DNA from 2 places in the Shewanella sp. 10N.286.52.C2 genome. Region 1 is predicted to be linked to the other one. Evidence: predicted binding sites of a transcription regulator. Region 1 holds the regulator's gene; the other holds the start of a gene.

Region 1 (5,736 bases):
TTATCAACACTGCCTAGCAAGATTTGCCGAACATGATCGCTCAATTCGTAGATATTAGTTTGCGAGGTGTCGATATAGTGATCAACCATTTTGGCTATGGGTTCGAGTAACCGCCCCTCAAGCTTAATGGCTTCTTGTAACGAAATTTGATTCTTAGACAGTGGGTGTAATCGGCGGGTCTCACTAAAACGCTTCAGTAACACTTTATCGTTGGCGTTTAAAAAGAAACTGGTAATGCTGGTATCGTCAGACAGTAAAGCAATTTGCTCTTTGAGTACTTTGCCTTGCTCTTCGATATTACGCACATCGACGCTAATGGCGACAAGCTCGTTACTATCTTTAAGCTGTTCAAGCAGGCTGCCAATCAGTGGCAGTGGCAGGTTATCAACACAGTAATAACCTAAATCTTCAAGCACTCTCAGTGCGACTGATTTTCCTGAACCTGAACGTCCCGATACGATGACAAGTTTCATGCAGTAATAACCTGATAAAGTTCTGTAGCGTCATGACTCTTTCGAAGTCGTTTAAGTATCAATTTATCACTGAGTTTCTCTGCCATGCTAGATAATGTGCTTAGGTGTTGCTGGCACTGATCTGCAGGTACAAGAAGCGCAAATAAAATATCTACAGGTTGCTTGTCTATGGCATCAAAGGCGATTGGCTCTTCGCATTTGATTAAAATAGCAATGGGTTCTTCGATATTATCTAAGCGCCCATGTGGAATTGCTATGCCATTTCCTATACCTGTACTGCCCATTTTTTCACGCGCTATTAGACTTTCAAAAATAGCCTGTGAAGAAAGGGTTGGGTACTGGGCAGCCATTAAATTGCTGATTAATTCCAGTACCTTTTTCTTACTGCCCGGAGTGGCACAGGTAGTGCACGCCGGCTGCAGGATGGTACGAAGTTCCATCGTTAATGCTTAGTGAGTTTCTCTTTATGTTTAATTACCTGACGGTCTAGCTTATCTATCAGGGCGTCTATTGCCACATACATATCAGCGTTACGCGATACAGCAAACACTTCACCGCCTTTTAGGTGCAGTTTGGCTTCGGCAATCTGTTGTAGCTTTTGAACATCGAGCACAACGTGAACATTATTGATCTGTTCGAAGTGTCGTTCAAGCTTTGAAAATTTTGTTTGCACGTATTCCCGTAAAGATTGAGTTATTTCAATATGGTTTCCAGTCAGGTTAATTTGCATAGGTCATCCTCCAATAACAAAAAGTTATAAGCTTTTGCGTTGGTTTGAGGGAGGGATGAGCATTGCCTCTCGATATTTGGCTATCGTACGTCGAGCAACGTTAATCCCTTGTTCAGCCAATAGTGTCGCCATTTTACTATCACTAAGAGGCTTTTTCGGGTTTTCTGCAGCTACGAGCTTTTTAATAAATGCGCGAATTGCTGTAGAAGAGCATTCTCCACCATCATCGGTACTTACATGGCTTGAGAAAAAATATTTTAGTTCAAAAAGTCCACGGGGGGTATGCATGTATTTTTGGGTCGTGACCCGTGAAATGGTCGACTCGTGCATTTCAACCGCTTCAGCAATATCATTGAGCACCATCGGCTTCATGGCTTCTTCACCGAACTCAAAGAAACCTTGCTGAAATTGTACGATACAGTTAGCCACTTTTAGTAAGGTTTCATTACGGCTATCGATGCTTTTGATAAACCATTTAGCTTCTTGTAAATGACCACGAATAAATTGGCTGTCAGCTTGGCTTGAACCGCCTTTGGCCATAGCTGCATATTGCTGATTAACGCCAATTTTAGGCATGTTATCGGGATTTAGCTCGACCACCCAGCGACCATTCTTTTTAAGTACAGTAACATCAGGAATGACGTACTCATCTTTAATGGGGGTAATTTGCAAGCCTGGACGTGGATTGAGCGTTTGAATAAATTCAATGGCTTCACGTAAATCATCTTCTTTAAGCTTGGTTTTACGCATCAGTAACCTAAAGTCACGACCGGCGATTAAATCAAGATGATCTTTAATCAGTAACTTAACATTATCTATGCAAGGAATTTCATTAGGGTATTGGCCTAATTGAATTAATAGACACTCACTTAAATCTCGCGCTGCAATGCCGACGGGATCGAAGTGTTGTACCCGTTTAAGTACAGCTTCAACTTCATCGAGTTCGATATCGTCAGTGCCTAAGGATTGCAAAATGTCTTCAACGCTCTGGGTGAGGTAACCGCGCTCATCAATGGCATCAATAATGGCGGTTGCAATCACTAAGTCATTTTCAGAAAAGGGAGTGAGGTTTTTTTGCCATTCAAGATGCTCATACAAGCCTTCACTGGTTTCGCCTTGAAACGGCATATCATTACCGCTCGATACTGCGCCAGAGCCAGAAGTCGGCGAGGCGGTATACACCTCATCCCATGTGGTATCCATAGGGAGTTCTTCAGGCATAGAATCTTTAGTGAGCGATTCAGTGGTATCAACCGTTGAGGTGTCTTTTTCTATGGTGACTTGGCTATTATCACTAAAATCGGTGTCAGTTTGCAGGGCGTTTTCTTTTACGGGCTCTTTGGCTTTAGTGAATTCGTCTTCAAGCTCTAATAGCGGGTTTGAATCAAGTGCTTGTTGAATTTCTTGCTGTAGCTCCAATGAGGAAAGTTGCAATAAGCGAATCGCTTGTTGCAACTGTGGGGTCATGGTTAAGTGTTGACCCATTTTGAGTTGGAGTGAGGCTTTCATGTACCGCTTGTCCCTAATTGAATTACATCATCGCGACGAACAGTGTGGGCGCTAGTTTATGATCCTAGAAAAATAGACTAGATTAAGGTTTGTTGTTGGCCGCGAATGCCATACTAAAAACTGAATAGTGCTAACTATAGCTTGAATTGTTCACCTAAGTATACCGACCTAACTTGCTGATTGACTAAGATCTCAGCAGGTGTTCCTTCAGCAATCAAGTTTCCGTGACTCACAATATATGCTCGCTCACACACATCAAGTGTTTCACGGACATTATGGTCGGTAATTAGCACCCCTAAACCACGGCTTTTAAGTTGTTGAATAATTTTCTTGATGTCGATTACTGAGATAGGATCTACCCCTGCAAAAGGTTCATCTAATAAAATAAACTTAGGATTTGCCGCTAATGCGCGTGCAATTTCAACTCGGCGACGCTCGCCTCCCGATAACGCCATACCTTGGCTATCACGGATATGAGTTATGTTAAATTCTTCTAATAAATGTTCCAGTTCTTCAATGCGCTGCTCATTTGATAAGCTTTTGCGAGTTTGAAGCACTGCCATTATATTATCGTGTACTGTGAGCTTACGAAAAATACTGGCTTCTTGAGGTAAGTAGCCAATGCCTTTTCGGGCGCGCAAATGCATTGGATCTGCGGTTAAATCATCTTCATCGATCAGAATGCGGCCCTTATCACTTTTGACTAGGCCTACGACCATATAAAAGGTGGTGGTTTTACCCGCACCATTAGGGCCAAGTAAGCCAACAATTTGGCCGGTTTTTACCGTCAGGCTGACATCTTTTACTACCTGGCGACTTTTATAACTCTTAGCGAGATTTTCAGCGGTTAACGTAATTTGGGTCATTAGTCATTTTGCTCAGCTGCTGGGGCTGACAATGTCGCCTGCGCCTCAGCGTTAAGTGATTCAGTTACTTCGGGTGTTTCAGTTGAGTTCACAGCCTCTACAGCAGATAAATTGTTGTTTTCAATTATAGCTGGTGGCGTGTCATCACCGGGTTTAGCGCTGTCTGGTAAATGTGGTTGCTCATCTTTTTTCTTTTCAGAATCAATCAAGTCTGGGTGACTTTCTGGTTGAAAAATAGTGATAACCCGATCTTCACCAGTACCGGTGCTTTCAGCAATTAACTGCTGCTTTTCAATGTTGTAGCTAATTAGGTTACCAGTAACCTGGCTGCCAGCTTGGTCCAATTTAGCATTACCCGTTAAGGTTAAAATGCTAGTGGCAAGCTCATATTTAATTTCATCGGCACTGGCAGTACCAATACGGCCATCATCTAACTCTTGGGAAAATGTCGCAGGGTTACCTGTGGCAACCATGGTTTTTTGGGTGCCGCTTTCGGTGCCAAATGCGCGTAATTCGTCGGCATTAATGTTAATCGACCCTTGAGTCACATTAACTGGGCCATAGAAGATGACCTGATTGTTTTTTATGTCAGCTTTTTGGCTCACAGCTGCGACTTTAAGCTCTTGCTGTAAATCGCCTTCTTTTGCATAGGCGCTGGCAATACTGACTACACTGAGTAGTGAGGCAATCAAAAGTTTACTTTGCTTCATACGTTCCTTCTACTTGACTTAAAAGTTCAAGTTCTTGAGCATTTAAATCAGCATACAGGCCTAAACCTTGTATATTAAAATCTGACCCAGTAACAAAAATTTGTCTATCTGAGGTCAAAATCATGGTGTTCATATCGAGTGCCAACATGGTGGTTGTCAAAGATTGTAATGGCTCGTCGATGTTTATTGCATCAATAATAACATTATTTTCTAAAACTACTTTGCCTGTTTCATTATTCAGCTTGCCTAAATCTGCGCTTAATTGCCATTCGGCTTCACCATTTTCAGGATAAATAAGGTAGACAGGCTCAGTAAACATGGTTTCATTACTTTGCTGAAAGTGCTCCATGTATTTCGCTGAGACTCGGCTTTGCACTAAACCTTGCTCATTAAATTCAGTGGTGCGTAAGTCATTGGCGATAAAATCAGGGCGAGCAGGGGCTGGCAATGTACTTGCCTCCATCTGACTACGTTTAACTTGTACTTGCCAATAAAGGACTAAGGCTGCGCCAAAAAATCCGATAATAGCGAAGGTCACTCGGCTCATATACTCATTCCGTGGGCATTTTCAAACTTATCTTGGCTAAGTAATAGCAAATCGGTGAGTTCACGTAATGCGCCATTTCCGCCGTTAATGGTGGTGGTCATATGGCAATGTTGTTTAACATAAGGATGGCCATCAGCCACACAAACTGCAAGGCCAACCTGTTTCATCACAGGTAAGTCAACCATGTCATCACCAATATAGGCGACTTCATCTGGGCTAACGCCATAGGTATCTAACAGGCTTTGGTAAGGCACTAGTTTATCATCAACACCTTGATAAATATGAGTGACACCTAAAGCGGTCATTCTATTTTCCACAATGGCAGATTTACGCCCGGTTATCACAGCAACATGAATATTACTGGTTAAAATAGAGCGAATGCCATAACCATCACGGGTATGAAATGCTTTTAACTCTTCCCCTGCATTACTTAAATAAATACGGCCATCGGAAAATACCCCATCGACATCGCAAATAAGCAGCTTAATTTTTTTGGCTTTTTGCCAAACATCATCAGAGATTGGGCCGTAAAAACCTTGGTGCAGTGTTTCGTGTAATGACATGTTAAATGACTCCAGCTTTAACCATATCGAGCATGTTAAGTGCGCCGACTGGGCGTTGGTTCTCGTCTACGACAATTAAACCGTTAATACTTTTTTCTTCCATAATCTGTAATGCTTGCGCGGCTAAAATACCTGGGCTGATGGTAATGCAGTTGGTTGTCATTACATCGGCAATAGCGGTAGTACGCAGGTTCACTTCAGCATCGATGACGCGGCGTAAATCACCGTCAGTAAAGATCCCGACTAGCTTGTCTGCATTATCGATCACTGCAGTCATACCTAAACCTTTATTTGAGATCTCATATAGGGTTTCAGTAATGCAGAGCTCACTTTTCACC
Region 2 (5,736 bases), on a different contig from region 1:
CCAAGATAAGCCGGTGTTGGTGTATTTTTGGGGAAGCTGGTGCCCAATATGCCGCACAGTAAGCCCAGCCGTTGAAACCATGTCGGCTTATTATCCGGTGATCAGTGTGGCAATGGCGTCAGGCAACAATCATGAAATACAAGCTTACCTTGATGATAAAGGCTATAGCTTTGAAGTGATAAACGATCAGCAAAGTGAACTCAGCAATGACTGGTCGGTACAAGTCGCGCCAACCATTATGGTATTTAATAAAGGTAAACTCACATCCTATACAACAGGGATGACTAGCGTAGTGGGCCTGTGGTGGCGCATGCTGCTGGCATAATTTAGTTGTTGATAGCTAATCAGTTGTAGATAGTTAATCGGTTGTAAATAGTAAAAGCTCCCAAAGCAAAAGGTTCGAGAGCTTTTATTATGATATTTAAAACGAGTTAACAGAGATCTTTTATGGTGGTAGAGCTACCATTATCCATCACTGAACGAATACCATTATCTCGTGATGCGACACTGGCATACATCTGACTGGTACCAATAATTTGATGATTAGCCGCTTTAAGGTTGAAATAGGGCTTATCATTTTTAGCGGTTTCTTTAGTGAATTTATCTTCGCTTTGAGAATTGACTTGCACCGAGGCGATACCATTATTAGCGCCACTTTTAGCGGCATATAGCTCACTGGTCAGTATCACCTCGCCATTGCCAGCCTTTAATGCAAACTTGAACTGACCATTATTGCCTTTGCTTAACTCGAACCATCCAGACATAACACGCTCCTAATTACAGTGCTCGTAGTACATATAGTTAGTGCATACCAAAAATAGTATGCACATATGTTTTATGAAATTAAGTCTAGTAAAAAGAACCTTTAACGGTAGCAACTTTAGTTGGAGTTTCAGCAATAAAATGGAAGGTGCTTGAGCGTTACAAACTTGAACTGAAAATCCGAAGGATAGCGAACGATCAATAAAAAATATGGTCTCCCCACAAGGACTCGAACCCTGATCGATCGCTTAGGAGGCGACTGCTCTATCCTGTTGAGCTATAGGGAGACTAAGCGCAATTATACAAGTTTTAATCTTGATTAAAAGGCTTTAAATTTAGTTGCTTAAATCTTAATCACGATATCTTGTATTTGAATATTCCCTGTTGCGTCTATGCCTTGTAATACTGCGGTGGCACTTTCTTCTGATACTTGATCAATAGTGACTGTTGCGCGGTTTGGTGTGGCAACGGCGCGCATTAAATTCACTCTGTCAGGGATGTTTTGTTGCAGCACTATTTGAAAGCTATCACCGGCTCTCACATGGTGCTTACGGCCTAAGTTAATAATTATTCTATTGCCTTGTTTAGCCACAATTTGTCCCAGCAGTGGGCGACAATTAAGCAAATTATCAATGTCAGCAGTGCTTTGCTGCATAAGCTGGTTAACGGTTTGGCCATAGCTTGAGCGCCAAAAACGTTTAGTGGTGGGTGATACGGTTTCGTCACGTTCAAACTCCCACTGCGCCTGTGCTGAGTAATCTTTACTCCAGACTTTTTCACCGCTAATAGCGTGATACAAAGTTAACTTAAAGCTGATTTGTCTTTGTGGATAGCCGTGAAATAAGCCAAATATTAATCCTGAGGTGGGCTCGGTTGACATATCGAGGATTTCTGGTTGTAAGATATATTGGCTATCGGTGATTTCGCCTAACCAACTTGGGATGCGATTACCTTTAAAATTGATTAACTCATTGCTGTGATCTAGTGCTTCATCGGCGTGAATGCGGGCAAAGCTATTATGGGAGTGACTATTTAGTAGCACGCCATACTGTTGTGATAGTGCTTGAGTAAAGTTTAATAACTGACCATAACGTAATTGAGCGCGATCTTGAATACTGGCCTGAGGCACCATTATTGCCGCTCTTAATTGCTGACCTCGGCATTGCTGAGCTGAGTCGCCTTGAAGATCTAATCTTAGTAATACAGTAATGTCAGTGCTGGTGAGCATTTCAGATACCAGTTCAATATTATTGTCTTGTCCTATATGACTAAACTGAAATGCATCTTGGCTTAACTGCCCCTGACCCGAGATGTATTGACTATTAACGTTAACACCAACCCCAGCTTGCATGCTGGCATAGCTTAGCGCTTGGCTGATCGCCACTTCACGCGCCTTATCTACATTGCCATTAATGATATTCGCATGGCCTGTTACTTCAATAATTTCAGCTTTTAACGGCAGACTCAAGATACTGACAAACAGCAATATGGCTGCGGAGTAGAGTCGCTGGGTTGTTTTACTGCATATTTTCATATTAATCACTTGCTTAAAGATAACGATGAACGACTAATACAGTGCCAAGTTTATGGCGTTAAAGTACTAGGAGCGATTGTTTGAGAATAAATGCAAAGAATGTGCCTGTTATTGGTTTTCAATATATAAGTCGTTAAGCCAATGCTGAAAGGGATTAATTATCTAAAGTTTTTATCCTGATTGCCGATAGTGTTTTTAGAATTCATTTTTAACCTTTAGGCCTCAAACGCCTTAGCCCATAGCAATGCTTGAGTTAAATACAGGAATGCAATATGCGCCGAATTGGTTTACTTCCAATCATGATGTTGATGACAGCTTGTGCTGGCTCACAACCGACAGAGTATGATGATTTATCTTATGTCAATGAAGGCTATGAGATGAATTTTTGGTATGAGTCTGAGCCCAAAACGGATCATGTTATTCACTACGATATTCAGCAGTCAGGCATAGCGCCCAAAGCTGGGGTTAACCGCTTGGCGGAAAAAATTGTCAATGAATTAGTGCTACAAAACGACAGCTTACGAGCTGATCAACCACTGCTGATCACCACACCTGTCATGCTTGATGATTACGGACAAACTAATTTGCTGGGGCAGCAATTGCAGCAAGGCATGTTGACTGCATTTCATGCCAATGAATTTAATCTTGTTGATATGAATGTGGCTAGTTCACTTCGCGCCACTGCGGAGGGTGAGTTTATTTTAAGCCGCGACTGGAAGCAGCTTGCCACAGATTTAGCGGTATCCCATGTGGTCGTAGCCACCATGGGCACTACCTCAGAGGGTGTGGTGGTCAATGCCAGAATTGTCAATACTAGCAATAATCGAGTAGTGTCAGCGGTACAAACCTTTGTTAAAACCCACAGCCTGCCAGGCTATTTAACACCTGCCAATAAGGTGATTTCAAAAGACGGCATCTTGTATCGAAACGAGCATGCAGGTATGGCAAGCGTGACTATTTTAGGAGATAACCAATGAAGGCAATACTGTTTGCAGCCCTGACAGCAGCACTCACCTTGTCCGGGTGTGCGGTAAACGACAAGTATGTGCAATGGGAAACCGAGGCGCCTAAACAATTTCCTAAACTAACCGCTATTGGTTATGCGCCGTTAACAACGCAACCGGCAACAGAGCAATCTCACAAGGTGTTAATGGCGATGCAAGCGTCTAAAATTGCCGCTTATCGTGAACTGGCTGAGCAAGTGTATGGCCAGCAGATTGATGCCAGTAGCCAGGTCGATGATTGGTTGCTGAATAAGCAAACCGTTACCGCCAGTGTCTCGGGCATGATTAAAGGCGCTAAAGTGGTCAAAAGCTATCCGGCTGGTGATATGTATGTGACTGAGTTAGAACTGGATTTTTCACAGGTATGGAGCCTATATCAGCAGCAAAATAGGCCTAGAACGATTAAGCATGTGACTTACTTTTAGTTAAATTTAATTATTTAAATCCAGTCATTTAAATTAAATTAACTTAACTGAAGTACAAAAAAAACCGCTCTTTGAGCGGTTTTTTGGTTTTTAAAACACAATCTAGCAACTCGCAGGGCAGTTAATTACCGCCTCGATTATGCTTTAAGGTTTTGCCCTAAAGAGGAAATCGTTGAAGTTCGGCCTTTGTCATTATAGGTCAGGCTTGATGCATTACGGCTCATTTGCAGCGCTTGAGAGAAGCGATTAAGGCTGGCTATATTAAGCTCAATTAAGCTGGCATTTTGACTATTGATGGCCTTGCACTCGTCTAGAATCGCTTTGGCTTCTTCGACTTTAACAATGAGTTCTGGCTCAGCGTTTAATAATGCTTTTTCTGGGTGAGAGGCTAACTTTTCATCATTAAGTTTGAGGTTGTTTAGGCAGTCAACCTTGTCTTTTGCCAGTGACAGTAGTTTATCTGCGTCACGTTCAGTAAGGGCTAATTTTTCTTCAGATACAAGTAATTTCAGCGACGACAAGGTGTCGTGCTGAAAAGATAACAGCTGTAGTAATTCAGTCATAAGTTACTCTTTATTAAAACCCACATTACCCGTTAAGTAATGTGTGGCCGATAATATCAAGAGTAACGATGAGGTTACTCTTGGTCGAAATTTAATCCGTCAAGATCAGCTTCAAAGCTAGCAATGTTAGCAGCTAACTTTTCAGGATCGACTTTGTAGCGACCTTCTGAAATTGCTAATTTAATTGCATCAACTTTGCTTTGGTCAACTTCTGGTAAAGATGCCATATTACTCTGCACTCCCTGCAGCTGCTGCGCTTGTGCAGTAATACTGACCGAATCCGTTTTTACTGGGGCAGCCGTGGTCTTAGCCGCTGAGTCAGCTGTTTGCGTTGTTGCTCCTGCGTCGCGATTGGTGCGCAACTGAGCATGAGAAGCTGTTTTTAGATGGTTAATATCAATTGCCATGTGAGGCTCCAGCGTAATGTTAGGGTTTTCCAAACAGGTTATCGGCCTTGTCAGAAAAAACTTTAGAATATTTTACATTCTAACTTCAACTTCGCCAACGCCTGTGACAATGACATCTAATCGCCTGTTAGAATTGCTATTTCTGACTCTAATAGCATCGCCAATATTACCATCTCTTAGTGCTTCTCCGGCAGTTTTTATTTCAAATGCGTTTGTTTTAGCATAAATAGATACCGAATCTCCTTTGCAAACAAAGCATAAATTATTGTTTAGCAAAGGCGCTTTAGCTGACACACGCCTTTTTGAGCGGGTACCGAGTAATTGTGAGATCTCAGAAAAAAACTGCCCGCGGATACTGTGTTGGTCAACATAGTTAATTGCCACATTATCTGCTGTGATTAACTCACCTTTTTCAATAATTCCCAATGCTGTCACCACTGGATACATAACCTCAACTTTAACCGAGATAAACATTTGCCATGGGTAGTCATAGTCAGGGCTGATACAGCTAATTTTGACTGTGTTGGTGCGGCTAATTTCGCGGTCACTGGCCATTTCAACACTAATGGGTGGCAAACATCTTGGCGGTGTTAATCGGCCATCAAGATTTTGCGGGCTAATGTTGATCACCGCATTGGGCTTTTTAGCAATTTTTTTTGCTACTACCTCTTTAGCTAATTCAGTAATGGTCGATAGAGAGTAAGTTATGGTGGCATCTTCACTGGCGTTAACCGGTAAAGATAAAAAAATAATGATCAATAGTAGAATGTTTTTCTTCATAATATTCTAACTAGCTTGATTGGCCAGGTTACCTCTAAACTTCAATTTTAATTAGCAATGATAAGGCTAAACATTCTCAATGTTATCTTTGTCAGAAGTTTGACTTTTTTCATTGAAATCGTCGCTTAAATGCGATGTGACCACAATCAAGCAAAAACTATGCCTATAGCTAAATTTAAGCGCTAAATCAGCAAATGGGCATAAATTACTGTGTTACAATTTGCGAAAATGGTTTTACTGTCGCTTTAAAACACTGATTAA

Evidence for each region. Region 1 encodes sigma-54, which starts transcription at its own class of promoters, with help from an activator protein. Its sites were predicted from a motif close to GTTGGCACGNNNNTNGNNT; they were not measured.
Region 2: a site for sigma-54 is predicted at 2,387-2,405, ahead of BCU94_RS01410 (flagellar assembly protein T N-terminal domain-containing protein). Genes of this name have one in related genera too.

Annotation. Positions count from the first base shown of each region.
Region 1 covers NZ_MCTV01000013.1:19,925-25,660, forward strand. Annotated here, with positions in the region: gene rapZ (RNase adapter RapZ) at 1-473, opposite strand, end outside; gene ptsN (PTS IIA-like nitrogen regulatory protein PtsN) at 470-913, opposite strand; gene hpf (ribosome hibernation promoting factor) at 916-1,203, opposite strand; gene BCU94_RS05950 (RNA polymerase factor sigma-54) at 1,228-2,712, opposite strand; gene lptB (LPS export ABC transporter ATP-binding protein) at 2,847-3,578, opposite strand; gene lptA (lipopolysaccharide transport periplasmic protein LptA) at 3,578-4,288, opposite strand; gene lptC (LPS export ABC transporter periplasmic protein LptC) at 4,275-4,835, opposite strand; gene kdsC (3-deoxy-manno-octulosonate-8-phosphatase KdsC) at 4,832-5,398, opposite strand; gene BCU94_RS05975 (KpsF/GutQ family sugar-phosphate isomerase) at 5,400-5,736, opposite strand, start outside.
Region 2 covers NZ_MCTV01000002.1:112,279-118,014, reverse strand. Annotated here, with positions in the region: gene BCU94_RS01425 (protein disulfide oxidoreductase) at 1-325, shown strand, start outside; gene BCU94_RS01420 (YegP family protein) at 432-764, opposite strand; tRNA gene BCU94_RS01415 (tRNA-Arg) at 974-1,049, opposite strand; gene BCU94_RS01410 (flagellar assembly protein T N-terminal domain-containing protein) at 1,106-2,296, opposite strand; gene BCU94_RS01405 (FlgO family outer membrane protein) at 2,569-3,273, shown strand; gene BCU94_RS01400 (LPP20 family lipoprotein) at 3,270-3,725, shown strand; gene BCU94_RS01395 (flagellar protein FlgN) at 3,863-4,288, opposite strand; gene flgM (flagellar biosynthesis anti-sigma factor FlgM) at 4,363-4,695, opposite strand; gene flgA (flagellar basal body P-ring formation chaperone FlgA) at 4,768-5,475, opposite strand.